Regions from separate parts of the Planococcus maritimus genome, predicted to be linked through region 1. Evidence: riboswitches for the same ligand, from Rfam matches in the RefSeq annotation. Region 1 holds a riboswitch; each other region holds the start of a gene.

Region 1 (3,981 bases):
ATGAGATGATTCAACATAAATTAGCGGTATTGCCGGATCAGCCGGGTTGCTATTTGATGAAAGATCGACAAGGGACAATCATCTATGTGGGCAAGGCGAAAGTGCTGAAAAACCGTGTGCGTTCTTATTTTACGGGCAGCCACGATACAAAAACGCAGCGCCTTGTTAACGAGATCGAGGATTTCGAATACATCGTTACGTCTTCTGACAAAGAAGCCTTGATTCTCGAATTGACCTTGATCAAAAAGCATGATCCGAAATACAATATCCGGTTAAAAGACAATAAGACCTATCCGTATTTGAAAATTACGGGCGAGCGGCATCCGAAACTGGTCATTACCCGTCAAGTCAAAAAAGACAAAGGTAAATATTTTGGCCCTTATCCGAATGCCTACGCTGCTAGCGAAACGAAAAAGCTGCTGGACCGGTTGTATCCGCTCCGCAAATGCCATACGATGCCGGACCGTGTTTGTCTGTACTATCATCTCGGCCAATGCCTAGCACCTTGTGTTAAGCCGGTGGAGAAAGACACGTATAAGGAAATGATCGATGGCATCAGCCGTTTTCTCAACGGCGGCTTTCGTGAAGTCAAGCAAGACCTGACGGAGAAGATGAGTGAGGCGGCGGAGAATCTGGAGTTCGAACGGGCAAAAGAATACCGCGACCAAATCAGCCACATCGAATCGGTCATGGAAAAACAGAAAATGGCGATGAACGATTTCACCAACCGTGACGTTTTCGCTTACGCGGTCGATAAAGGGTGGATATGCATACAGGTCTTCTTCGTGCGACAAGGAAAGCTGATCGAACGCGAAGTTTCGATGTTTCCTTTATACCGAGACCCGGATGAGGAATTTTTGACTTTCCTTGGACAGTTTTATGAAAAACCGGACCATATCAAGCCAAACGAAATCTTGCTGCAAGAAGCTGAAGATGAAGAATTCCTGAAAGAATGGCTCGGGGCGAAAGTACTTGTCCCGCAACGTGGCAAGAAAAAAGATTTGGTGCAACTCGCGCAAAAAAATGCGGAAATTGCCATCAAGGAAAAATTCCAGCTGCTCGAGCGCCAGGAAGAGCGGACGGTCGGTGCTTGCAACGAACTGGGCGAAGCAATGAATATCCACACGCCTTTGCGTATCGAAGCATTCGATAACTCTCATATTCAAGGAGCGGATGCCGTATCTGCGATGGTTGTCTTCATTGACGGCAAACCATCGAAGAAAGATTACCGCAAATATAAAACGCGCTCTGCCCAAAAGCCCGATGATTATGCAGCCATGCGTGAAGTGGTTCGCAGGCGTTATAGCCGCGTGCTGAAAGATGGCCTGCCCTTGCCTGACTTGATCATTATCGACGGTGGCAAAGGCCAGATTGAATCGGCACGCGAAATCGTTGAAGACGAACTCGGCCTCGACATCCCAATCGCAGGTCTCGCTAAAGATGCCAAGCACCAAACTTCCCAGTTGCTGTACGGCAACCCAATCGAGATGGTGGAACTTAAACGCACAAGCGAAGCATTTTATTTATTGCAGCGCATACAAGATGAAGTCCACCGATTCGTCATCACGTTCCACCGCCAATTGCGCGGCAAGAATTCGATTCAATCCGCACTCGACGGTCTGCAAGGTGTCGGGCCGAAGCGCAAGCAACAATTGTTGAAGCATTTTGGGTCGGTGCGAAAAATCAAAGAAGCGAATGCTGCGGAAATCCAACAGGCAGGTATTCCCGAGAAGCTGGCCGCAGAAATCGAACAGCATTTTAAGGAACAGCCGTTGCAACAAGAATAACTTCATGGTATTGTAAGAACACAATTGAATCACTTTTGAAAAGTGATGATAGAGGAGCGGACGTCAAGAGTAAGCATTCCGAGATTTGCAGAATCTGCGAAGGATGCCGAAAGGGACGCCCGCCGAAGTTTACGTCGCACTGCTTGCGCGTATGCTGGTTCTGCATTTAAGAAATGCAGGGCTGTCAGAGTTTAACTCTGGAGGGCTATCTCACATGGACGTTTGAAATCGTACATGAGAAGAGAGGTAGCTTGCCGGGCATTCGGCGAGTTGCCTCTTTTTTGTTGAGGGCCACTTATCTTAAGTGGGAGTGGAGAGAATGACAACAATCGTAATGAAATTTGGAGGGACGTCTGTGGCGTCACCTGACAAAATCGTAGGCGTCGCAAAACGCGCCATCCGTGAAAAACAACAAGGCAAACGCGTCGTCATCGTCGTTTCCGCGATGGGCAAGACGACTGACACGCTGCTAGGCCTGGCGGGAGAGATTTCTGCTGAGCCGCCAAAGCGTGAAATGGACATGTTATTGGCAACTGGCGAACAAGTAACCATTTCGCTATTAGCGATGGCCTTTAAGCAGCTTGGCCATGATGCATTAAGCTTTACCGGGTGGCAGGCGGGAATCGAGACGGAATCGGTTCCGCGCAATGCGCGCATCGAAACCATCCACACTGAGCGTTTGGAAGAAGCGCTTGACCTGGGCTTGTTCTGCGTGGTCGCAGGGTTCCAAGGCGTCGATAAGAGCGGCAATATCACAACACTCGGCCGCGGTGGCTCCGATACAACTGCTGTGGCGCTTGCCGGCGCACTAGGCGCGGAAAAATGTGAGATTTATACGGACGTTGACGGAGTTTATACATCCGATCCCCGTTATGTCACAGGCGCCCGCAAGCTCGAACAGATTTCATATGACGAAATGCTTGAACTGGCGAATTTGGGTGCGGGTGTACTTCATCCGCGCGCCGTGGAATTTGCTAAGAACAATCAAGTGCCCCTTTCTGTACGGGCCAGCTACTCGGATGAACCGGGGACTATCATTCAAGAGGTGATCACTGTGGAAAAAAATCTAATCGTGCGCGGTGTAGCATTTGAAAAAGACATCGCCCGCATTACTGTTAGTTACACGAAGCCGTTTAACGGGTCGCTCGCCAATATTTTCACGATCTTAGCGGATCATTTGATCGATGTCGATATTATTGTACAGAGCATTAGCGAAGAGTTCCCGCCATCTGTTTCGTTCTCCATCAAAGAAGACAGCCTGGCAGAAGCGCAGCGCGTGTTGTCGGAAGCGCAAGAGCATATCGGCTATAACGCCATCGATATCGAAACCGGCTTGGCGAAAGTATCCATCGTCGGCTCTGGAATGGTATCGAATCCAGGTGTCGCGGCGAAAATGTTCGACATTCTTCGCACGCAGGATGTGCCAGTGAAAATGGTCAGCACTTCAGAAATCAAAGTCTCTGTTGTCGTGCCGGCAAGCAAAATGGAGAGCTCAGCGAATGCGCTTCACGACGCATATGAACTAACGCCAGCCTCTGTCACATAAGCGAAAAGCCCAGCCGAGCTGGGCTTTTTTCTGTTACTGATTGATTGTGTAAAGATTCACATTTTGTTCAAATTTGAAATCATGTCGCAGTGGTCCTATACGAGCTTATAAATACTCGAAACGGATGCCTGTATCTCGGCTGTTTCGAAATAAAAATATAGCTTTTCATGAATTCTTTCCTATTTACTATTTGCAAAAGACCCCTTAAACCCTAGATAGGAAGCGCTTAAAAACGCTCCCTTGCCTTGACGCTCCTAGAGGGGGGGAGTACAATAAATATGTCATATTCTTGTACATGATGCTTACAGTGACGTGAAGATATTTTCCTGATATAGGGAAATGTTTACGTTGCCAACAAATGTTTTTGAGGGGGGTAAAATTTTTGGATAACAATCGTGAATTTTTAATGCGCAGGCTGCACTCTTTACTCGGGGTCATTCCAATCGGATTGTTCTTGACGCAGCATTTGATCGTCAACCATTTCGCTACGCAAGGCGTGGAAGCGTTTAACCAAGCTGCCCACTTCATGGCAAATCTTCCATTCGTCATTTTCCTGGAGATTTTCGTCATCTACTTGCCGCTAATGTATCATGCTTTCTACGGATTATACATAGCGTTCACGGCGAAAAACAACCCGGGACATTACAG
Region 2 (3,981 bases), 190 kb from region 1:
GTTAGGGGCAAGGCTGAACCGCAACATCCAATCTGAGACACTAGTTGTCGTGCTGCGGATTGCGTTATTATTATTCGGGCTCCGATCGATTTACGAAGGAATCTTCAGTTCATAAGAGGTGTTTGACATGAGTGAAATCATTCATATTTATCATACAAACGATTTGCATAGCCATTTCACGCATTGGCCGCGTATTCAATCCTTGCTGAAGGGACGCAGGCAGTGGCATGAGGAAGCTGGTGATATGTGTTTGGTGCTCGACATCGGGGACCATGTAGACCGCTCACATCCGTTTACCGAAGGTTCAGCAGGAAAGGGCAATATCGAGCTGCTCAATGAAGCAGGATACGATGCCGTGACGATTGGCAATAACGAAGGGATCACATTATCGAAATCAGAACTCGATGAGCTGTACGATCAAGCTGATTTTTCCATAGTGGTCGCTAATTTAATGGATATGGATGGCAAGCAGCCACCATGGGCCAGCCCAAACAAAATCATTGAAACAACAGATGGCACGAAGATCGGACTCGTCGCTGCTACCGCTGAATTTACGCCCTTTTATCGTCGTCTCGGCTGGCAAGTGACGAGCGGCAGGGAAGCGATCAAGCGTGAGGCGGCAGAAATCCGCCAATCAGTCGATTTGATTATCTGCATGTCGCATCTTGGCATCCGTGAAGATGAGCTTTTGGCTGTCGAATGTCCGGAGATCGATATCATTTTAGGGGCGCATACCCATCATCTATTCCATCAAGGAAAAGAAATCGGCAATACATTGCTCGGGGCTGCCGGCAAATTCGGCTATTATGTCGGCCATATCGAAATTGACCTCGAAACGCGCAAGATGACCGCAGAAGTGATCGAGACTGACCAATTGCCAGAAGCCGATGAAGGGTTCAATGAATACTTGGTCGGTGTTGGTAAACAGCAGATGGCTGAGACTGTCTTCTATAACGAACGCCCCATGAAAGCCGAGTGGTTCAAGCACTCCGCGATGGCCGAGCTGTTCGGCGATGCCTTGGTTTCTTTTGCCACAGCGGATTGCGGGCTCTTCAACGCCGGCATATTTATGGAAGATATGCCGGAAGGCGAAATGACGCGCTACGATTTTCATCGTATGTTGCCGCATCCAATCAATCCGTGCGTTATTGACCTGAGCGGCGCAGAACTGAAGGAAATTTATTTGCAGTCTTTGAACGAAGACTGGCCACAGCTTGAGCTGAAAGGGATGGGCTTTCGAGGAGCGGTATTTGGCCGCATGATCCATAGCGGGATGAACATGCATAACCATCAATTGATGGTGGGCGGCGAACCGGCAGACCCGGATCGCATTTACCGGCTTGCGACTCTCGACCTCTTCACATTCGGTTATTTTTTCCCTGCACTTAAGCGTGCACCGAAGAGTTATTTCATGCCGGAGTTTTTGCGAGATGTGTTCGGTGACTATTTCCGCATGAAAACCGTGAAATAGAACAAACATTCAAAATGGACTGTTAGTTGATTTTCTGTGCATTTTGGGCTATGCTTTTTATGAATTAGATATCGATGGGTAGAGGCTGCAGCCTCCATCAGTAGGATGTGCGAGTTGACCGCGTTGACCACATCTGAAAGGGGAGCTTGCCGAAATTTCCGTCTCCAGGTCAAGGAGTCGGCGATTGGGGACATTTCGAAGAGGAATGCCACTGTCATTTGCAGGTTGCTGCAGATGGAGAGCTACAGGGTTGTTTGATGCTTGTGCACACAGACGAATTGTAGGAAGCCGGTTTATCCATTGGATGAGCCGGCTTTTTTTAGTCTAGGCCTTACCATCAAAATGAATAGGAGGAATCTAATTATGGAAAACACGATTTTTTCGATACTGCCGCCAATCATCGCGATTGCGATGGTGTTGTTGACGCGGCGTGTATTGCTGTCACTCGGTGTGGGTATTGTCGCGGCTGCGCTGATCCTGACTTCGTTTGCGCCAGTAGAGGCCCTGAATGAATTATTCACTTCGTTTGCGGTCATTTTTTGGAACGAGGGCTTTAATGCTTACAATGTCTTTATCATTTTGTTCTTGTTATTGCTAGGCGTCATTACCGCATTCGTTAGCTTGTCTGGCGGTAGCCATGCCTTCGCCGACTGGGCTTCAGCACGCGTGAAAACACGCCGCGGGGCGAAATTGGTTACGGTATTTCTTGGTATCTTGATCTTCATCGACGATTATTTCAACGCGTTGGCGGTCGGGCAAGTTGCACGGCCGATTACAGATCGCTATAAAGTATCACGGGCAAAACTTGCCTATTTCATCGATTCTACAGCGGCTCCAATTTGTGTTGTGTCTCCGGTATCAAGCTGGGGCGCAGCGATCATCGGCATTATCGGCACGATTCTGGCAGGCCAGACTTTCTTGGAGTATTCAGCCTTGGAAGCCTTTCTCTGGATGGCCCCGATGAACTTTTATGTCATCGCGGCATTGGCCATTGTTCTTTTCGTCGCTATCCGTGATGTCGATTTTGGGGAAATGAAAAAGCATGAACGTTTGGCAATTACAGAAGGCCAACTGTTCAATCCGGACAAAGTAATTCCGGGTGAGATGAAAGAAGATTTCCCGAGCCATTCACACGGGCGTGTGCGTGATCTGTTATTGCCGATCTTGCTATTAATCGTCGGAACGGTTGCCGCAATGATCTGGACAGGTTATGTAAACGCGGGAGAAGTATTCGACATCTGGCTCATTTTTGAAAACACGGATGTGCCATTGTCCTTGATCACAGGCGGCCTTATTGGTGCGCTTGCTGCAATTATCCTGTACGCCCTTCAAATCAAACGCAACGAAGTGGCAAAAGTGCAGTGGATCGGTAGAGGCATCTGGGCTGGTATTCAATCGATGGCTGGCGCAGTGTTTATCTTGATCTTTGCCTGGTCGCTGACTTATTTGATCGACGCGCTGCAAACTGGGACTTATCTTGCCGATGCAGTGGCACGCGGCAATGTACCGACTAGTGTACTGCCGGTGTTACTGTTTGTGCTAGCAGGCGTCATGGCCTTTTCAACGGGCACTTCTTGGGGCTCGTTCGGGATCTTGCTGCCGATCGCTGGTACGATCATGATCCAGGCGGAACCTGAGTTATTGCTCGCTTCGTTATCGGCAGTTTTGGCAGGGGCTGTATTCGGAGATCATTGCTCGCCGATTTCGGATACGACCATCTTGTCATCGACAGGTGCAGGGAGTAACCATATGGACCATGTCGTGACACAGCTTCCTTATGCATTGACCTCGGCTGCCATTGCAGCGATAGGGTATATCGTCATAGGCTTTACCGGCTCCTTGCCTTTAGCTCTTGGAGCGGTAGCTATTGTATTGGCAATACTATTCGTTTTCTGGTCTAAGCGTACAACCTTAATGGAAAAACATGAACAGAACTAAGATTTCAAAGGTGGAGATAAACTATCTCCACCTTTTTATTATTGTTATAATAGTTTTTTTGAAAAATTTTCAGAAATTATCTTTACTTTGCACAAGGCCCTAGTTATACTAAATTTAGATTCCAAAATAATCTGAATATAAACAAACTTCCTATTTTTCTGTTAAAAAATTGGAAGTTACAAACAAAAGGGGGAAGAGAAATGGAACGTTCTACATGGGGAACGAGAGCCGGTTTTATTATGGCGGCAGTCGGTTCAGCAGTAGGGTTAGGGAATATTTGGCGATTCCCGTATGTAGCTTATGAAAATGGTGGGGGCGCATTTTTTATACCGTATTTGTTTGCTCTTTTAACTGCCGGGATTCCAATTCTCATATTGGAGTTCACTATCGGCCATCGTTATCGCGGATCCGCACCACTTTCATTTTTTAGAATGAGCGGCAAGAAAGCAGAATGGCTTGGTTGGTGGGCGATGTTCGTATCGTTCGTTATATCCGTCTATTATGCCGTCATCATCGCTTGGGCGATGCGTTACACGTTGTTCTCATTCAATCAGGCATGGGGCGAAGATACA
Region 3 (3,981 bases), 1.6 Mb from region 1:
ACATTGGGTATAATGAATCTATCGAAAGAAATAAAGCTGTCAGCAACTAACGGAGGTAGCCATGGAAAAGGAAATGGTGTTATTCGGTAAACGAGTGGTAGAGGAAAAATATATGATTGCAGGATTGATTCAGGAAGAGCGGCATGCGGACTCATCATTACAAACTTTAGAGAGCAATCAGGAGTTTTCAGCGATGGTATTGGAAGAGCGCGTCCGCTTCATCGATTTGTTGGGGACGTCGATACAGAATAGCTGCTATGAAGAGAAGATTATGGCGGATATGGAAAAATGGGGAACTGCGACCGGCAATTTCTTTTTAGCGCATGGCATGACATTGGACGTGGCGCTTGCGGAAACCGCCTTGTACCGAAAGCACATCGCGACTTTGATTAAAAGCGAAGGCCGCCGCTTAACTATTTCCCCGGAAATAACGTACGATGCAGCAGAACTATTGCATGCACTTTTGGATCACGCGACGTATGCTTATACTCACGCTTACACCACTTCTTATCAACGAAATCTGGCAACCGCGCGTAAGGAGTTTCTGGAATTGTCCGCACCCGTCGTTCCGATTAGTGATTCAGTTGCGATTTTGCCATTAGTCGGCAGCATCGAAATCGACCGGGCGCGTTATATTTTAGAACGAACCTTATTGTCTGCCAGTGAATTGAAAATTAGCACCTTGATTGTCGATTTATCCGGAGTTGTCCGTGTAGATACGATGGTGGCAGAGCAAATTATCAAAATCATCCAGTCGCTTGGGCTGATCGGTGTCGAAGCAGTGCTGACAGGAATCCGGCCGGAAACGGCGCAATCCATGACGGCACTTGGCGTTGATGTGCGCACCTTAAATATCGGGGGCAGCTTGAAACGAGCCTTGGAAAAGATGTATAACTAAAAAAAAGCTTCGCTGCTCCCGAAAAAGGAGCGGCGAAGCTTTTTTTAATTGGTGACGGCGTCTTGTTTCGCGGACGGCAGGAATTGTTGCAGCGTCGCGGTTTCTTCTGCGGTTAAAGCGAGCATCGGCAAGCGTACGCCGCCGACTGGCACTCCCATCAAGTTGAGTGCCGCTTTGACAGGGCTTGGGCTTGGTGCTGCGAACAAAGCTTTCATTGTCGGCAGCAATTGGCGGTGAAGCGCAGCGGCTCCAACCGTATCGCCGGTGCGGAACATTTTGATCATGTCTTGCATGTCATTGCCAATGATATGCGAAGCGACCGACACGATACCGGTTCCGCCAATAGAAAGCATCGGCAAGGTCAAGCTATCATCGCCGCTATAGACAGCGAAGCCAGTGCCAGTGCGTTCGATGATTTCAGAAGCAGCATCCAAATCACCGCTTGCTTCTTTAACGCTGGTGATATTGTCGATGAGCGACAGGCGGACGATGGTATCGACCGATAGATTGACAACACTGCGGCCTGGGATGTTGTAAAGCATGACCGGAAGCGTCGTCGCACTTGCGATCGCTTCAAAATGGCGATACATGCCTTCTTGCGACGGTTTGTTATAGTAAGGAGTGACGAGCATGACACCGTCGACGCCCGCTTGCTCTGCTTGCTCGGTCAAAGCGACCGATGCACGCGTGTTGTTCGAGCCAGTGCCCGCGATGATTTTCGCGCGCCCATCGGCTACGGTAACAACATGGACAAACAATGCCACTTTTTCGTCTATCGACAAAGTCGGCGATTCGCCGGTTGTTCCGGCGACGACGATGCCGTCAGAGCCGTTATTGATCAAATATTCCACAAGATTTGTTGTTGCCTGAAAATCGATTTCACCGTTTGCATCGAATGGCGTCGCCATCGCAGTGATCACTTGACCGAAATTCATAGAGAACACACCCTTTTCTAAGTTTTTTTCAAAAGTTAGAGGTGGGGGCCGGTCCGCAGTAAACAAAAAGGCAGCAACGGGGGCCCGTTGCTGCCGTTAGAAACAATGTTTACCCATCGTTCCTGTTCGTCAGATAGCCCTCCATATAGTTTCCTATATGACAGTCCGGCACTTCTTCAGTGCAGAACCAGCGCACAGGAATATGAGCATCCTGCCGCTTCGGCAAATCCCCCTTTCGGCAACCGTCCTAAGAGCCCATACTCCTCGGGTTGCGTACTGATGGTTTTTGCGCCTCTATCCTCGCTCCGCTAAGGAAGCAAGAAATTATTGAATTAGCTGTAATATAACAGAAAGAAATGGGAATGGCAAGTAGAAATGCGTTTTTTATTTTGTAATATGTGGGAAATTTAGGTATAAACCTTGAATATGAGTTGATGTATAAAAGGGAGGCATTCAAATGAATGATCAGCAAATGGACCGTCAATTGAATATCCAAACGGGCGGCGAACAAATGGGCTTTAACGCGTCGATGCATGAGCACCGTTTCGAAGTGACGCCTTATGCCTGGCTAGCTCGATTATTCCGTGCGCATCCGCTGAAAGGCAGCGGCAGGCTGGTTGACTTCGGGAGTGGCAAAGGACGCTTGAATTTTTTGGCGCACCATCTGTTTGGGACGCCGTCGGCAGGAGTGGAAGTCGACCCATCGCTGCACGAGGCTTCGCTTCGGAACTTGAAAAATTATAAAGGAAACCCGGACATCGAGTTCATCAATGGCTATGCGCAAAACTATGAGGTACAGCCGGAAGATCGCTGGTTTTATTTTTTCAATCCATTTTCCGATCCGGTTTTTATGACGGTGATAGACAGGATTTTGGCGTCTGTGGCGGAGCATCCACGGGAAATCGTCGTGATGTTATTTTATCCATCGGTCGAGTATACCGACTTTCTCGAACGACGTACCGCTTTTGAATGGACCGGCGACATCGAGCTGCCAGTAGAGACGGAAGATCCGCGCGAGCGGTTTCTGATTTACCGGTTGCCGAAGTGGGATTGAATCTTCCGCTGAAACGGGTATAGCTTTATTAAAATGAAAGCGGAAAGAGGGTTTCGGTTATGAAATGGAAAGGGCGAGCGGGCAGTAAAAATGTAGAGGACAGGAGAGGGCGCGGTGTCGGCGGACCGGTTCTTGCCGGCGGCGGAATTGGCGGCTTGCTGATTGTCTTGTTGATCACATTTCTCGGGGGTGACCCGGGGGCGATCCTTGGCGGCGAGGGCGGAGGGGATTCTAACTCCGAACCATATGTGGCGAGTGAGCGGGAAGAAGAACTTGCCGATTTCGTATCGGTCGTTCTCGCGGATACAGAAGAGGTTTGGGCAGAAGTATTTGCTGAAGAAGGCATGGAGTATGTCGAGCCGACTTTGGTGCTGTTTTCTGGGAGTGTCCAGTCAGCTTGTGGCATGGCAGGTGCTGCGACAGGGCCGTTTTATTGCCCGGCGGATTCCAAATTGTATATCGACTTAAGTTTTTATGACGAATTAGAGCGCCAGTTCAATGCGCCCGGTGATTTTGCGATGGCGTATGTCGTAGCACATGAAGTCGGCCACCATGTGCAGAATCTGCTCGGTGTGCTTGGAGACGTGCAGCAGGCGCGTAATCAGCTAAGCGAGACGGAATACAACCAATTGCAAGTGCGTCTGGAGTTGCAGGCGGATTATTTATCGGGCGTCTGGGCACATCATGCTCAAGGCATGGGCTATTTGGAAGAAGGCGATCTAGAAGAAGCCTTGACTGCAGCGAGTGCAGTTGGCGATGATACGATCCAGAAGCGGACGCGCGGCTATGCCGTTCCGGAAAGCTTTACGCACGGTACTTCGGAGCAGCGCAAAGAATGGTTCTATAAAGGCTTTCAAGCAGGTGATCTCAATAGCGGCAATACCTTTGACGCCCCGGAATTATAAGCTTTCGAAAAGATTGATATTTTGCGCTTAGTGATTCATTATAAAGAATAGACAGTCTTTTTCATCATGAAAAAATGAAGAAGAAATCCTATTCTATGAAGGAAGTACACTCATGACAGAAGAGCTAATGACAGAAGACAATATTACCCGTCTTGAAGTGGACGGCAAGCAAGTGATTTTGATCGGCAC

What was found. A riboswitch is a leader RNA that binds a small molecule or an ion and turns the genes downstream of it on or off. The one in region 1 is predicted to bind lysine.
Region 2: linked by a shared signal. The riboswitch ahead of BBI11_RS05805 (Na+/H+ antiporter NhaC family protein) and the one ahead of BBI11_RS06795 (aspartate kinase) in region 1 are both predicted to bind lysine.
Region 3: linked by a shared signal. The riboswitch ahead of dapA (4-hydroxy-tetrahydrodipicolinate synthase) and the one ahead of BBI11_RS06795 (aspartate kinase) in region 1 are both predicted to bind lysine.

The regions. Positions count from the first base shown of each region.
Region 1 is NZ_CP016538.2:1,347,040-1,351,020, forward strand. It holds gene uvrC (excinuclease ABC subunit UvrC) at 1-1,787, shown strand, start outside; lysine riboswitch at 1,829-2,003, shown strand; gene BBI11_RS06795 (aspartate kinase) at 2,107-3,333, shown strand; gene BBI11_RS06800 (succinate dehydrogenase cytochrome b558 subunit) at 3,716-3,981, shown strand, end outside.
Region 2 is NZ_CP016538.2:1,160,458-1,164,438, forward strand. It holds gene BBI11_RS05795 (sulfite exporter TauE/SafE family protein) at 1-115, shown strand, start outside; gene BBI11_RS05800 (bifunctional metallophosphatase/5'-nucleotidase) at 128-1,471, shown strand; lysine riboswitch at 1,543-1,724, shown strand; gene BBI11_RS05805 (Na+/H+ antiporter NhaC family protein) at 1,835-3,409, shown strand; gene BBI11_RS05810 (sodium-dependent transporter) at 3,610-3,981, shown strand, end outside.
Region 3 is NZ_CP016538.2:2,921,926-2,925,906, reverse strand. It holds gene BBI11_RS14465 (STAS domain-containing protein) at 62-898, shown strand; gene dapA (4-hydroxy-tetrahydrodipicolinate synthase) at 943-1,833, opposite strand; lysine riboswitch at 1,960-2,138, opposite strand; gene BBI11_RS14455 (class I SAM-dependent methyltransferase) at 2,291-2,887, shown strand; gene ypfJ (KPN_02809 family neutral zinc metallopeptidase) at 2,947-3,792, shown strand; gene BBI11_RS14445 (TraB/GumN family protein) at 3,920-3,981, shown strand, end outside.